Regions from separate parts of the Sporosarcina sp. SAFN-010 genome, predicted to be linked through region 2. Evidence: riboswitches for the same ligand, from Rfam matches in the RefSeq annotation. Region 2 holds a riboswitch; the other holds the start of a gene.
The links. Region 2 has a riboswitch for S-adenosylmethionine ahead of ACR65F_RS15015 (methionine ABC transporter ATP-binding protein). Riboswitches for the same ligand answer to the same signal wherever they lie in the genome.
Positions count from the first base shown of each region.

Region 1 (8,263 bases), on a different contig from region 2:
TGCGTTCTACAGGACGCCCACAATCTGGACAATTCCCATCTACTAGCTGCGCTTCAGTGAAATAGGATTCACACGGAATACATTTCCACCCTTCGTATTCCCCTTTATAGATATCTCCATTATCGAGAAACTTTTGGAAAATCTTCTGGACAGTCTTTTTATGACGCTCTTCTGTTGTTTGGATGAAGTCATCATACGTAATGTCCATCAACTTCCATATCCGTTTTGCATAGTCAGCGATGTCGTTGACGTATTCTTGAGGAGGACGTCCTGCTTCTTCTGCTTTTTCTTGAATCTTTTGTCCGTGCTCGTCCATTCCCGTCAAGAAGCGTACATCGTATCCCCGGAGTCTTTTGTAACGTGCCATCGCATCGGATGCCACGGTTGTATACGCCGTACCAATATGAAATTTACCACTTGGATAATAAATCGGTGTTGTAATATAAAATGTCTTTTTCTGTTCAGCCACTGCAATTCCTCCTGTACCCTTATCGATTATTTCATTTTATCGAACTTCTGATAATTTAGCTATGGTGAGGTGTGTAAAGATTGTATCGATTTCACAGAAAATCCGTACCTTCACTATCATTTAAATGTTTTTCAAATACTATTCTGGGCAATGTAATCCTTGAACCCTTGACACATCCAGACCTTTTTTGAAATAAAGAGCGGATTTCCCTTTACTATTAACTATCTCCAATTCAAAAACAGCTTATTCTTTCCTTGAATAAGGAAGAATAAACTGTTTGTTAGTCTCGATTCAATTTAACAGATGAATTTATTATAAGTGACCTTATTGTTTCTCTTTCAAACTTTTTTCAAATTCCTTCTTAACACGATGCAGAAGCTCAGCGTCTGTTAACAATCTATAGCCTGTTGACGCCAAAACCTTTGCACCTTTTATGAGTGCTTCATCTCCAACAGGTGATTTTGCAGCTTCTCTAAACTCATCCGTATGGGCAACTAAGTCATCCGGGCCAATCTTTATATAAGGATGCGCTGTGGGGACTTCATAACTAATATTCCCGGCATCTGTAGAACCCTTACCTATTTTCTTATCAGTATGAACGACTTCACCGAACGTTTCTAATTCCTCATGTAAAACTTCATCTAATACAGAGTTCAACACAAAATCTTTGACTTCATTTTGGAATCGTTTTATTTCAACTTTAGCTCCTGTCGCAAGTGCTGCACCCTCAGCTATAGCTCGAACCTTAGCAGAAGTTTCCTCGGTTTTTGACCACGTTTTCGCTCGGATGAAAAATCGTGCGGATGCGTATTCCGGAATTATATTAGGAGCATCTCCGCCATGTGTAATGATTCCGTGGATTCTTACATCCGATGGAAGCTGCTGACGAAGTGCGTTTATTCCATTAAAGAGTTGAATAACCGCGTCCAATGCATTGATTCCTTTTTCAGGTGAACCTGATGCATGCGCAGGCTTTCCGTAAAAATGGAAGTCTAGCGGGTCAACAGCTAATGTCTCACTCGTCAATGCTGTTTTCCCAGATGGATGAATCATAAGTGCTGCGTCGACACCTTTTAAGTAGCCATGTCTGACAAAGCTTCCTTTTGCACTTCCATTCGGACCGCCTTCTTCAGCAGGCGTGCCCAGCACAACGATCTGTCCTCCACTCTCGGATAGTATTTTTGAACAAGCAATCCCAGCAGCTACACTAGTTGTACCAATAATATTATGCCCGCACGCATGGCCTAATCCTGGGAGTGCATCGTATTCCGCAAGAAAAGCGATGGTGGGTCCTGGAACACCACTGTCTTTCACCGCGTAAAATGATGTTTCATGTCCAGCAACGGCCGTTGTAACTTCAAAACCTTCATCCTTTAATAGCTTGACATGTTTCTCGCTAGCAAAGAATTCTTGGTTTCCGATTTCAGGTGTGGCATGGATTTCTTGACTCGTTTGAATGTATAGATCCCGGTTCGATTCAATTGAACTTACAATAACATCACGATTAGAAATAATTGTGCTCATAATAATTTCCCTCCCTTATAGTCCTTTATAGACTTTTAGTAACTCTTTCTTTGAAATATCAACTACGACAGAACCGCCATTTGTATCTGCCTCCACCGCTTTTTTCACATCTTCTTCATGATACAGCTCAATAATTCGCTGATAGGTTTCATTGTTCTTATCTGCTGACCTAGCTGCAAAGATATTTACATATGGCAATGTATTTTCATCACTGCTGTCTTCTAAATAGATAGGATCTTTCACCGGATCAAACCCTGCTTGCCCAGCGACTCCATTATTAATGACAGAAGCAGCAACATCCGGCAGTACACGCGGAGTTTGTTGAGCTACTATTGGATAAATGTCGAGTTTTCTTGGATTTTCGACAATTTTCGACGGATCTCCGAACAATCCGAAATCATTTGCTAGTCTAATCAGGCCTGCGGATTCTAGTAATTTCAAAGCACGTGCTTGGTTAGATGGATCATCTGGGATTGCGATACGTGCTCCATCTTCAATATCGTCAATTGACTTCAGCTTTTCTGAGTAAATCCCCATCGGCGCAATGATTGTGGCACCAATTGGTGTTAAGTCTGCATTATTCTCTTTTGTGAACTGACTTAAAAATGCAATGTGCTGGAATGAGTTTAGGTCAATATCTCCATTTGCTAAAGCCTGGTTCGGTAATGTGTAATCGGCAAACTCGATGAGTTCAATTTCAATTCCTTCTGCTTTAGCTTTCTCTTTAAGGATTGGCCATACTTCACCATCTGACCCCGTCACACCAATTTTCACCGTTTTCGAATCTTTTTCTTGTCCCGATGTCTTTTGGCTGCAAGCTCCAAGTGTTAATAACAGTAAAATAGTTCCTAAGTAGATAATTGCTTTCTTCATTTTATAATCTCCTCCAAGTATGTGTTTGATCAAAAAACTAACGTCTCATAACCTTTCTGGAAAACGTGTTTCCTATCCATTGAGCGACTTGGACAAGAATAATTAGAATGACTACCGTAACCAACATGACACTTCCATCGAAACGCTGATATCCGTATGTCATTGCGACGTGTCCCAATCCCCCTCCTCCGACGGTACCTGCCATTGCTGAGAAGTCGATTAAACTAATTGTTACAAATGTTAAACCAAGAATTAGAGGACCGAGAGCCTCTGGTATTAGAACTGTAAAAATGATTTGAAAAGGGCTTGCCCCCATCGCTTTAGCTGCCTCCACAACACCAGGATCTATTCCTACCAAGTTATTTTCCACAATCCTAGCGATTCCAAAAGAGGCTGCAATCGTCATTGGAAAGATAGCCGCCCACGTTCCGATTGTGGAACCTACAACTGCCCTTGTAACAGGACTTAATGCAACAAGGAATATAATGAAGGGAATCGGGCGAATGATATTGATGAGGATATTCAATGTTTGAAACACCCATTGCTTTTCTAAAATATTTCCTTTTCTCGTTACGTAAAGCAGTAAACCGATACTTATTCCTAATATTGAGCCAAAGACGAGCGTTGCAATGACCATGAGAACTGTCTCACCGGTCGACTCTATAATTCTTGGCCAAAATGTGGTCCAATCAACTTTCATGAACAGCAACCTCCTCAATCTCTACGCTTTCCTTCAATGAAGCAATTAGTAGGCTTACAGATTGCTCATCTCCATCGAATGAAACTAACAAATTCCCAAAAAACTTCTCCTGCAGTTCACGTATGGATCCATAAACAATGTTGAAATTCACACCAAACTTTTGAGTGAGCCTTGAGAGAACTGGATCGCCAGCTACTTCACCTTTAAAAATCACTCGATACAGTTTTTTCCCTCCCTTTGCACGCCACTCCTTAAGCAATGCATTTGAAGGTCGATCCTGTTGTACTGACTGGATGAAACGTCTTGTCGTTGGATGCTGTGGATTTGTAAATGTGTCGAATACAGAACCTGTTTCAATCACTTCTCCATCCTCCATCACAGCGACACGATCACATATTTCTTGAATGACATGCATCTCATGTGTGATCAGTAGAATCGTAATTCCAAGCTCCTTGTTCACTTTTTTTAGTAGTCTAAGAATGTCAGCTGTCGTATCCGGGTCTAAAGCTGAGGTAGCCTCATCGCAAATTAATATATCAGGCGATGTAGCGAGTGCTCTTGCGATACCCACCCGCTGTTTTTGACCACCGGAAAGTTGTTCCGGGTAATCATTCGCTTTATCAGACAGTCCCACAAAGTCCAATAGTTCTGCTACTCGCGCAGTCACTTCTTTTTTCGCTACGCCCCCAAGTTTTAGTGGGTATGCCACATTCCCTGCAACCGTTCGGGATGTAAACAAATTAAAGTTCTGAAAAATCATCCCGATTCGACGACGAAGCTTTCTTAGATCTTTTTGAGAAAGTGTTGCTAGGTCTACTCCTTGTACTTGAATAGAACCCGTGGTCGGACGCTCCAGCATATTAACGAGTCGAAGCAATGTACTTTTCCCTGCACCACTAAACCCGATAATTCCGAAGATTTCTCCTTGTGCAACGGACAAACTCACGTCCTTAACCGCCGTCACCTCTCGCTTTCCTAGTTTAAATGTCTTAACCGCCTGTTTAAATTCAATCATGCTGGGCCCCCTTTTCTTACTGTAATGATTCTGTGCAGCAATGAGCGCAGTCATCGAACTTTCTTTTGGTTGAACGAAAAAAGCCCTCTTTTTTCTCATTAGAACGAGAAAAAAGAGGGCTTCAATATAATATGAAACCATCTCCGTTCTCATCTTCCAAATGCATAAAGCATTTGCAGGAATTGGCACAGTGTTCATGTGTAATGAACCCGCTGCCGAGATGTCATAGGGCCTGCCCCTCGATCTCTCTGGATAAGAAAGTGATGTATTGCTATTCGATTGTGCAAGAATTATTTTCAACTATAAAGTGAGTAACACGGAAAGTCAACCTCTTTTTAATTTTAAGAAAGTTTTATGTAAAATACTTTCTAGCCACTCAAAATCTGCAACTTTCATTCACATTTATGTGCGTTTTTCATGTATCTATTATTCATTAAATAGTTTATAGGCTTCGCTATTGACGTTAATTGGAAGACTTGGTATGATAATAGACAGACAAGAGAAAAATGTCGAAATCTGACGAATCACCATTTTACTTTAGGAGGAAACCTGATATGAAATCTACTGGAATCGTACGTAAAGTCGACGAACTTGGTCGTGTAGTTATCCCTATCGAATTACGTCGGACACTCGGCATAGCTCAAAAAGACGCACTAGAAATTTATGTGGATGACGACAAAATCATCTTGAAGAAATACATGCCTAACATGACGTGTTCAGTAACTGGAGAAGTTTCAGATGACAACTTAACACTCATCGATGGTAAACTGATTCTTAGTCCTGAAGGTGCTAAGCAACTTATTGCTGAAATCGAAGACAAAATGTCTTGATTTAATGATTTTATTTCAATAACATCTGTGCCTATTCAAGTAGGCACAGATGTTATTTTTTTATTCAACGTGATATGCCTGGTAAATCTCCCTTTTACTCACACCCCGATCGGCTGAGGTTTCACGAATTGCTTCTTTTGATGTGTATCCTTTTTGTTCTATCAATTGTTCAACGTGTTCAACCGGAGTTAACGCACTCCACCATACTTCCTCAGTTTCTGATTTCACTTCATCTGTACCTTCTACGACTAAACAAAATTCTCCGCGAATCTCTGTTGATTCTGCCCAGTTAAGTGCCTCTTCAACTGTCCCCCTAACAAATTCTTCATAACGTTTTGTTAGTTCTCTCGCAAGTGTAATACGCCGATTCGGTCCAAACTGTTCTTTCAATGCACGCAACGTATCTTTCAATCGATGAGGTGCCTCGTAAAAGAGTAAAGTCTCTTGTCGATTCTGTAACGCTTCCAACTGAATACGACGCTTCTTCTTCTGTCTATCTAAAAAACCGAAAAACAAAAAGGGCTGTGTAGGAATACCAGACGCAACTAATGCACTAATGGCTGCATTCGGCCCAGGTACAGGTACGACTGCATAACCGTCTGCGATTGCTTTTTCTGCAATATCGGCACCAGGATCTGAAATACAAGGCATCCCCGCGTCACTCACGAGCGCAACGGTTTTACCATCTGCCAACAACTCTAAAATCTTTCTCCCCCCCACCTCTAGATTGTGCTCATGGTAACTCATGAAAGGCGTGTCAATTTCAAAGTGATTCGATAACTTCACAGTATTTCTAGTATCCTCAGCCGCAATCATGTCTGCTTCTTTTAAAATGCGGATAGCACGAAAACTCATATCTTCCAAATTCCCAATTGGTGTACCTACTAAATACAGCACACCCTTCTCGTATTCCGCACTTTTTTGTGTAATCATTCGCCTGCCTCCTCTTGTTCCAAATACCGTTCTTTAGCGGGTCGCGTCAACTGTTTGAAACGGTACTCAGCTTGCATCGCTTCCCGCTTCGTCTCAAACTTTTCGTGATGAATGCAACGAACAGGCCTTCTTGCCCTCGTATATTTTGCTCCTTTACCTGAATTATGCATGGCAACCCTACGTTCTATATCCGTTGTGTATCCTCCGTAGTAGGAACCATCCTTACATTCAAGTACATAAAACAGATGGTCATGCTTCTGTTCCATACAACAATTTCCTCACTTCTTCAGTATACGTACCGTCCTGTTGATAAACATATAGCGGCGGAAGTATCTTCAAATCAGGCTTCCCATCTTTCGTCGCTTCGATTAGCAACGTATTCGCTTCCTTTCCTTCTTTCGGATATACAAATTGAATACGCTTCGGCTCCAGCCGATTCGCTCTCATCGAAGTTATAATATCCAGTAACCTTCCTGGACGATGGACAAATGCCGCTTTCCCGCCTTGCTTAAGTAATTCACTCGCAGAACGAACCGCTTGATCGAGAGTCAGTTTTACTTCGTGCCGAGCAATGGTCAGCGGTTCTTTTTGATTTTGTTCACTATTTTCATACGCTTTAAAGTACGGTGGATTGCATGTCACTACATCATATTGATCAAACCCTATTTTAGAGGCGATACCAATGACGTCGTCACATAGCATTGTAATCTGCTGCTCCAGCTGATTATAAGCAATACTACGACTTGCCATATCCGCTAGTTGTTTTTGCAACTCCACCGCTATAATATCCGCTGAGGTTCGTGCACTTAAAAACAGCGGAATTGCGCCATTCCCTGCGCACAAATCCACGATTTTTCCGCGTCTTATGGGCATATAAGCAAAACGTGACAGAAGTACAGCATCTAGTGAAAATGAAAAAACAGATGGGCTCTGGATAATTCGCAGATCTTCTGCAAGTAAGTAATCGAGGCGTTCGTCACCTCGTAATTCAATTGGTTCCATCGGATACTCCTTTAAGAGAATAGTGACTTCATAATATAGAAAAACCGACACCTAGATAGTAATAGGGATCGGCTAAAATTCACAAATTTTGTTTACTTAGAAACGAGAGACAAAACAGACAATCTTCACCTTTACGGGTGCTTCCATAATGGACATTGCACACGTGGAATCCCTCATTATAAATACGAGCCAAATTGTCTACGCCTTCGCCAACGTCTGCCCGTTGCGAGCGTTCTGCGTTTTTTTTGTCAGTAGCAGCTTGTTGATCCAACTCGTCCAGACGTGCGCGCAGATGATGATTCTCAAGTTGAAGTGAATGGTTTTCTTCCGTCATCTTGGCAACAAAACCGATTATTTCACGGAATTGCTTGTGCATAGAGTCGAGTTGTTGTTCGTATTCGATTACCTTATCGAGAAAGTTCCCTTCTTTCAACTTTGTCACCTCATCACTTCATCAATTGACGGGCTGTCCCGTCTTCTTCGACAGTTCTTCCCAAGCATATTCAAGTGTTTGGTCTTGGTCGGTTAACTTCACTTTCAGCAAACGCTCAAGTAAGTTTAGACCGACAACCTTCCCTGAGCCATCTGGCGTTTCAATACGTGCACCAATATCAGGCATGAGTGCTTTGGCTTCCTCATATTCATCGTTTTCATATTTTAAACAGCACATCAATCTTCCACATAATCCCGAAATCTTTGAAGGATTCAATGATAGATTTTGATCTTTTGCCATTTTAATAGAAACCGGTTCGAAATCACCTAAAAATGTAGAACAACAAAGCATTCTGCCACAAGGACCAATTCCGCCAAGCATTTTAGCTTCATCTCTTACACCGATTTGGCGTAGCTCAATCCGAGTTCTGAAGATAGATGCTAAGTCCTTCACCAAGTTTCTGAAATCGACTCGACCTTCAGCT
Region 1 is NZ_JBPFDS010000017.1:37,978-46,240, forward strand. Features, by position in the region: gene metG (methionine--tRNA ligase) at 1-469, opposite strand, end outside; gene ACR65F_RS15790 (M20 family metallopeptidase) at 794-1,993, opposite strand; gene ACR65F_RS15795 (MetQ/NlpA family ABC transporter substrate-binding protein) at 2,009-2,866, opposite strand; gene ACR65F_RS15800 (methionine ABC transporter permease) at 2,904-3,566, opposite strand; gene ACR65F_RS15805 (methionine ABC transporter ATP-binding protein) at 3,556-4,581, opposite strand; SAM riboswitch class I at 4,728-4,840, opposite strand; gene abrB (transition state genes transcriptional regulator AbrB) at 5,136-5,411, shown strand; gene rsmI (16S rRNA (cytidine(1402)-2'-O)-methyltransferase) at 5,472-6,344, opposite strand; gene ACR65F_RS15820 (GIY-YIG nuclease family protein) at 6,341-6,610, opposite strand; gene ACR65F_RS15825 (tRNA1(Val) (adenine(37)-N6)-methyltransferase) at 6,594-7,346, opposite strand; gene yabA (DNA replication initiation control protein YabA) at 7,426-7,779, opposite strand; gene ACR65F_RS15835 (PSP1 domain-containing protein) at 7,801-8,263, opposite strand, start outside.
Region 1: it holds a riboswitch for S-adenosylmethionine, as region 2 does, so the genes downstream of both, ACR65F_RS15805 (methionine ABC transporter ATP-binding protein) here and ACR65F_RS15015 (methionine ABC transporter ATP-binding protein) in region 2, are expected to answer to the same signal.

Region 2 (8,263 bases):
ACTGGAACTCTGATTGGACGCCCAAAATCTGCGACATTCCGCACGTTGGATGTAGTAGGGCTGGATACATTCATGCATGTTGCGAAAAACGTCTACGACAAGACTGAAGGGGAAGAGCAGGCGGTATTCGAACTTCCTGAATTCATGAAAAAAATGATCGACAACGGGTGGATCGGTGCTAAAGCGAAGCAAGGATTCTTTGTGAAAAAAGGCAAAGAAATCTTCGAGATCGATTCATCGACGCTTGACTACGGTCCAGTCAAGAAAATGAAAACGCCTTCAATTGAAATGGCGAAGCAGCAAAAAGGACTCGGCAATCGTGTGAAGTCATTAGTGTACGCAGATGATCGTACAGGAGAGCTTCTCTGGAGCATCTTAGCACCGACACTTCTTTACTCTGCTGACATGCATGGCAAAATCGCAGATACAATCGTATCCATCGATAATGCGATGAAATGGGGTTTCGGATGGCAACAGGGGCCGTTTGAAGTTTGGGATGCTATCGGTGTCAGCAAATCAGTCGAACGGATGAAGGAACAGGGAGAAACAATTCCTGAATTCGCTCAAAAATTGCTCGATAAAGGATTCGAAACCTTCTATAAAGAGGAAGACAACGAGCTCTTCTACTTCGATGGGGAAGGATACTCTCCAGTTCCGGTTAATGAGAAAGTAATCGACTTGAAATGCTATAAGAAAAAGCATGGCGTCATCAAGAAAAACTCTGGCGCAAGCTTGATCGACATGGGAGACGGAATTGCACTTCTTGAGTTCCATTCACAGTCTAATGCGATTGGCCTCGACATTATGCAAATGATTAACTTTGCGGTGGATGAAGTTGAGAAGAACTATAAAGGTCTCGTCATCGGTAACCAAGGAAAGAACTTCTGTGTCGGTGCAAACCTCGGAATGATTTTGATGGAAGCGCAAGATGATAACATCTTCGAACTCGATTTCGTAGTGCGGACGTTCCAAAACGCAATGATGAAAATCAAGTATTCATCGAAACCAGTCGTTGCAGCACCGTTCCAAATGACGTTGGGTGGCGGAGCAGAAGTCTGCTTGCCAGCTGCTCATATCCAAGCTTCCATGGAAACGTATATCGGCCTTGTTGAAGCTGGAGTTGGACTGATTCCTGGTGGAGGCGGAAACGTCGGTCTTTACTTGAAACACTTAAAAGGATTGCCGAATGGCGTTCAAGTGGACTACCAAAACATCGCGAACAACGTATTCGAATCGATTGCGATGGCAAAAGTGTCGACTTCCGCTGATGAAGCACGTGAAAACAACTTCCTCGATTTCGCAGATGGCATTAGCGTCAATGCGGATCATCTATTATATGATGCAAAACAAGCAGCACTATCACTTTATGACAATGGCTATCAAGCGCCAAAGCATGAGAAATTCCCGGTAGTTGGTGAAACCGGCTATGCAACGTTATTACTCGGTGCTGAAGGCATGCGTTTGTCAGGGTTCATCAGCGATCATGATATGAAGATTGCGAAGAAACTCGCATACGTATTGGCTGGTGGCAAACTGCCATACGGCACACTAGTCGATGAGCAGTACTTGCTGGACTTAGAGCGAGAAGCGTTCTTGAGCTTAGTAGCAGAGCCGAAATCACAAGCTCGCATGCAACACATGCTTGTCAAAGGCAAACCATTGCGTAACTGATGAAACAGAACTTTTAGAGGAGGAAACACAATGCGTGAAGCAGTAATCGTAGCGGGTTCCCGCACACCGGTTGGTAAAGCAGGTAAAGGATCACTTGCAACAGTCCGACCAGATGATTTAGGAGCCCTTACTATAAAAGAAACATTAAAACGCGCAGGAGGATATGACGGTCCGATTGAAGACCTGATCATCGGCTGCGCAATGCCGGAAGCAGAACAAGGCATGAATATGGCACGTAATATCGGTGCACTTGCGGGATTACCGGATACGACACCAGCGATTACCATCAACCGTTTTTGTTCATCAGGACTCCAGTCCATTGCTTATGCAGCTGAACGCATTATGCTTGGACACTCTGAAGCCATCCTAGCAGGTGGTGCAGAATCTATGAGTATGGTTCCAATGATGGGGAATACCGTTCGACCGAATGCAAAGCTTGCTGAAGAAGCACCTCAGTATTACATGGGAATGGGGCATACTGCCGAGCAAGTTGCCGTAAAATATGGAATCAGTCGTGACGACCAAGATGCGTTTGCGGTTGAATCTCACCGTCGCGCAGCAGCAGCGATTGACACTGGAAAGTTCGATGACGAAATCGTCCCAGTCGAATTTACAAAAGGATATGTCGACAACAACGGGAAATTTGCAGAGAAAAAAGAAACGTTTTCTATGGATGAAGGCGTACGTCGCGGTACAACTACGGAAATCCTAGCGAAATTGCGTCCTGCCTTCTCCGTTACAGGATCAGTAACAGCAGGTAACGCTTCGCAAACGTCTGACGGTGCAGCATCTGTACTCGTCATGGATCGTGAAAAAGCTGTGGCGGAAGGGCTTACGCCAATCGCGAAGTTCCGTTCGTTTGCAGTAGCAGGCGTTCCACCTGAAATTATGGGAATTGGTCCAATCGCTGCGATTCCTAAAGCGTTGAAAATCGCTGGACTAACAATTGACGATATTGACGTATGGGAATTGAACGAAGCATTCGCATCCCAATCCCTTCAAGTCATCCGTGAACTGAAGCTGGACACGAGCAAAGTGAACGTCAACGGCGGCGCAATCGCTCTCGGTCACCCACTTGGTGCAACCGGTACGATTTTGACTGTGCGTATGATGAGTGAACTGAAGCGTCAAGGCAAGCAATTCGGTGTCGTTACGATGTGTATCGGTGGCGGAATGGGCGCAGCTGGCGTGTTTGAATTACTTTAAAAAATCATGAACGTAAAATAGAGGAGGAACTAGAAATGACTGAAACTACGACAAATGAGCTAATTAAAGGCGGGGCGTTTTTAACTGAAGACATTACACCGGACCGAGTATTCACGCCAGAAGACTTTTCTGACGAGCAAAAGATGATTGCAAAAACAGCGGAAGACTACGTGAAAAACGAAGTGCTTCCAGTTGTGGATAAATTGGAGAACCATGAGTTTGAACATTCCGTAAAACTACTTAAATCTGCTGGAGATCTTGGTCTTCTAGGCGCAGACGTTCCTGAAGAATATGACGGTCTAGGGTTGGATAAAATCTCATCTGCATTAATCTCAGAGAAACTAGCAGTTGCAGGTGGATTCTCAATCACTCACGGTGCACACGTTGGAATCGGTACGCTTCCAATCGTATTGTTCGGTAACGAAGAGCAAAAGAAGAAGTACTTACCGAACTCTGTAGCAGGGGACAAAATCTCTGCTTACGCACTAACTGAGCCAGGTTCAGGTTCTGATGCTCTTGGAGCGAAGACGACTGCAAAAATGAACGCAGCGGGTACTCACTACGTATTGAATGGTGAAAAGCAGTGGATTACGAACGCTGGCTTTGCTGACGTTTTCGTTGTCTATGCGAAAATTGATGGCGATAAATTCTCAGCATTCATCGTAGAGCGCGAATTCCCTGGTGTTTCTGTTGGGGCGGAAGAGAAAAAGATGGGCATCAAGTCTTCATCTACACGTACACTGATCTTGTCTGACGCTGAAGTGCCTGTTGAGAACTTGCTTGGTGAAGTGGGCCGCGGTCACATTATCGCTTTCAACATCTTGAATATTGGTCGTTATAAGCTTGGAGTAGGTACAGTTGGTGGGTCAAAACGTGCGCTTGAACTTGCGATTTCGTATTCAAACGAGCGTAAGCAGTTCAATACGCCGATTTCATCGTTCAACTTGACGAAAGAAAAGATTGCAACGATGGCGTCCCAGCTATATGCGACGGAAAGCTTGATTTACCGTACAGTCGGTTACTTTGAGCAGCGTCAAAGCCAGATGACTGCTGAACAGCAAAAAGACGGAAAAGCGATTGCAGCGGCGATTGCTGAATACGCGATTGAATGTTCTATCAACAAAGTAGTTGGGTCTGAGACACTCGATTATATCGTTGACGAAGCGGTTCAACTACACGGTGGATATGGTTTCATGGCTGAATACGAAGTAGAGCGCGCATACCGCGATTCACGTATCAACCGAATCTTCGAAGGAACAAACGAAATTAACCGTATGATCGTTCCGGGAACATTCATGAAGAAAGCGCTAAAAGGCGAGTTGCCATTGTTGCAACAAGCTCAAGCACTTCAAGAAGAGTTGCTTATGATGATGCCGGAAGAAATTGGCGATGCACCGCTTGAACAAGAAAAGGTTCTAGTGAAGAATGCAAAGAAAATTGGTTTGCTAGCTGCTGGATTAGCTGCACAACGCTATGGTACGAAACTCGAGCAGGAACAAGAAGTTCTTGTGAACATTGCGGATATTGCTAATAACATCTTTGCAATGGAATCTGCACTCCTACGTACTGAAAAAGCAGTCGCGAAAAACGGAGCAGAAAAAGAACAACAAAAAATCTTGTACACAGAAATCTTCTGTCAAGAAGCATTTGCCGCAATCGAACGCGATGCGAAAGAAACGCTTTACGCTGCAGTGGACGGAGATAACCAGCGCATGATGATTTCAGCATTGCGTAAGTTGACTCGCTCAAACCCTTACAACGTAATTGCGAAGAAGCGTGAAGCATCAGTCAAGCTGATCGATGCTGCGAAGTATGTTGTTTAATTCATAACTTTTGTACACTCCCATCCAGACTGCAATTCTGTAGTCTGGATGTTTTTGTGGTAAAATGGAACCAATGGGGGTGACTGTATTGGGACTGCACTATTATGGCTATCCAAAATGTACAACATGTAAAAAGGCTGAAAAGTGGCTGAAAGAAAATGATATTTCTTACGAAGCATCCAACATTGCTGAACAGCCACCGAGCGAACAAGCATTGAAAGAAATGATCACTAGTTCTGAAATGCCATTGAAGAAGTTCTTTAACACGAGTGGCATGAAATATCGTGAACTCGGTTTAAAGGACAAGCTTGCTACTATGAGTGAGGATGAACAAATCCAATTGCTAGCGTCTGACGGCATGCTCATTAAGCGTCCACTTGTGACTGATGGTAAAACGACTACTGTCGGGTTCAATGAGCAAACGTTTGCAGAAACGTGGAAGGCATAACTTCATTTCTTGTCTTTCAAAGGTACCTGTGGCAAAATAGAATCAAGTATAACAATTATTAGTTGGAGGGGAATAGAATGAGCACACCACAAGGTTTGAAGTATTCTGAAGAGCACGAATGGGTTAAAGAAGAAGACGGTAAATACCGAATTGGTATTACACACTTTGCACAATCTGAGCTTGGTGATATCGTGTTCGTTGAATTGCCATCTGTTGGCGACGAATTGAAATCAGACGAGCCATTCGGTAGCGTTGAATCTGTAAAAACGGTTTCAGAACTATATGCACCAATCAGCGGTAAAGTCGTTGAAGTGAACGAAGATTTAGAGGACAGCCCTGAGCTTGTCAACGAATCTCCTTACGAGGGTGCTTGGATGGTAGTTGTGGAAGCAACGAAACCAGCTGAACTGGATGAGCTTATGACTCCTGAAGACTACGACAAAATGACTGTCGGAGAATAATACTAAAAGGCGCCGACTATCCGGCGTCTTTTATATTTTCTATTGAAATAGAGTGTCAACAGTGTTGATTTACGTTTCAGGCGGACGCGGGCCTACAGGAAGTAGGTCATGCAACCGTTGCGGCAGGACGCCGCGTACTTAGGTTGTTTCCTTGAACTTCCCCCAGGAGTCGCCGCCTTACACTTCAATCAACGAGATTTTTTGCATCTAGTGACGTCATCAACAGCTATCTAGATTCATCAGGGATCTTTAGTCCCTATATGCTATTTTTAGAGTGAAGGTGATAGGCATGAATGAATGGACATATAGTGAGTGGAAAGAACTCGCTGATCGAGAAGAGCTGGCGGCATTCTATTTGTATACACCGCTATGCGGAACGTGTGCAGTGGCCAGCAAAATATTGAATGTCGTAACAGAGATGAAGCCAAGTCTTCCAATTGGAAAAGCTAACTTAAACTATGTTGAAGAACTGGCGACAGAATACCAGGTTGAAAGCGTACCGTGCCTGCTCATCAAGCGAAAAGGCGAGCAAGCTGAGAAAGTCTATGCCTTTCAATCGGTTCAAAATATTCTCGAAAAGCTTAGTTGACACTCCTAAATCGCTATGGTATAACTAAAAGCAACCAATTGAATAACTGACTCTTATAAAGAGAGGTGGAGGGGAGAACCCTGTGAAGCCCGGCAACCGTCAATTTAATTGAAATGGTGCCAAGTCACACAAAGCGTATGCTTTGAAAGATGAGAGATCGGATGAACGCCATGAATTCTTATGCGTACGCCTTTCTGTGAATCTGCAGGAAGGCGTTTTTAATTTAATTATATATGTTGAAGTGAAAATCACCATCGGTTCAGACATTTTAGTTGTTTGGAGCGAGAGTTGTTACGGAGAACAACTTTTGCGAGTAAAAGCGAAGCGTTAGGAGCAGGGTGCTGATGCCTTAATTTCTGCAAAGGGCTCAGAAATATGGCCAATCGAATTCTTCGTGGTTCGATTGGCTGAAATCGAGCCCCTCGGAAAGCGTCCGCCTGGAGAGGAAAACAACGGCAAGTGGTCGGATTGTTTAATTTAACTTATATAGCGATTAGTATTGGACAGAATGAAAAGCAGTGAGGTGGGTGTCGAATGATTCAATTAGCAAATGTCAACAAACGATTTGGGACCTCAAGCACTGCGATTACTGCAGTTGACGGAGTAAACCTAACGATTGAAGAAGGAAAAATATACGGCATTATCGGGTATAGTGGTGCTGGTAAAAGTACGCTAATTCGATTGCTCAATGGGTTGGAACAACCAACAGACGGTTCTGTCGAAGTAAACGGTCGTAAGATTTCATCCATAGGTGGAAAAGAACTTCGTCAAGCCCGTCAAAAAATCAGTATGATCTTCCAACATTTTAACTTGCTTTGGTCTCGTACCGTAAAAGAGAACATTACATTCCCTTTAGAAATAGCAGGAGTTAAAAAGGCAGAGAGAGAGCGGAAAGCAGCGGAATTGATAGAGCTCGTAGGCTTAGCAGGACGTGAAAATGCCTATCCATCCCAATTGTCGGGTGGACAGAAACAACGTGTCGGAATTGCCCGGGCACTCGCGAACGACCCTGAAGTGCTCTTATGTGACGAAGCAACGTCCGCACTCGATCCAGAAACGACTGATGCGATTTTAGACTTGTTGACAAGCATTAACGAAAGGCTTGGATTAACAATTGTCCTCATCACGCACGAAATGCACGTCATCCGGAAAATCTGTCATGAAGTCGCAGTGATGGAAGCAGGACGTGTTGTAGAAACTGGAGACGTACTACAACTGTTCCAGTCACCGAAAGAACAGATAACAAAACGATTCGTTTCGCAAGTGACTGAACCGGAAGATGCGAAGAAAGTGATGTCGCTCATGCGTCAGGATTATCCGGATGGCACACTTGTCAAACTAGCGTTTGTTGGGGAACGTACAGAGCAACCCGTACTCGCTAGTTTAATAAGAGAGTATCCAGTGGATGTCAGTATTCTTCAAGGAAACATCTCGCAAACTCGTGGCGGTGCATACGGGACAATGATTTTACAAATAACAGGTGAACCAGAGGCAACCGCAAATGCAATTCAATATTTACATGAACAAGGTGTCCAGACGGAGGTGTTTGAGAAATGATTGAAACGTATTTCCCGAACGTGGACTGGGCAAAAATGTGGGAAGCAACAGTAGAAACACTTTATATGACGTCTGTCTCAACCATATTCACTTTCATCATCGGGCTAGCACTTGGGATCCTTCTTTTCCTAACCGGTCCAGGCCATATATGGGCAAACAAGCTAGTTAACTTGCTAACGGGATCAATTGTTAACATTTTCAGATCGATTCCTTTCATTATATTGATCATCCTTCTAATTCCGTTTACTAAGTTTCTAATCGGAACAATCAGAGGCCCAGAAGCTGCAATGCCGGCATTGATTATTGGAGCTGCTCCGTTTTACGCAAGAATGGTACTGATTGCGCTGCAGGAAATTGACAAAGGTGTTCTAGAAGCAGCACGCTCGATGGGTGCAAAAACCTCAACTATCATTTTTAAAGTATTATTGCCAGAGTCGATGCCCGCTTTAATCTCCGGGATTACAGTGACAGCAATCGCACTTGTTGGCTACACGGCGATGGCAGGAAT
Region 2 is NZ_JBPFDS010000015.1:5,325-13,587, forward strand. Features, by position in the region: gene ACR65F_RS14985 (3-hydroxyacyl-CoA dehydrogenase/enoyl-CoA hydratase family protein) at 1-1,671, shown strand, start outside; gene ACR65F_RS14990 (acetyl-CoA C-acetyltransferase) at 1,702-2,877, shown strand; gene ACR65F_RS14995 (acyl-CoA dehydrogenase FadE) at 2,913-4,700, shown strand; gene ACR65F_RS15000 (arsenate reductase family protein) at 4,789-5,148, shown strand; gene gcvH (glycine cleavage system protein GcvH) at 5,226-5,609, shown strand; gene ACR65F_RS15010 (thioredoxin family protein) at 5,899-6,198, shown strand; SAM riboswitch class I at 6,249-6,354, shown strand; gene ACR65F_RS15015 (methionine ABC transporter ATP-binding protein) at 6,733-7,755, shown strand; gene ACR65F_RS15020 (methionine ABC transporter permease) at 7,752-8,263, shown strand, end outside.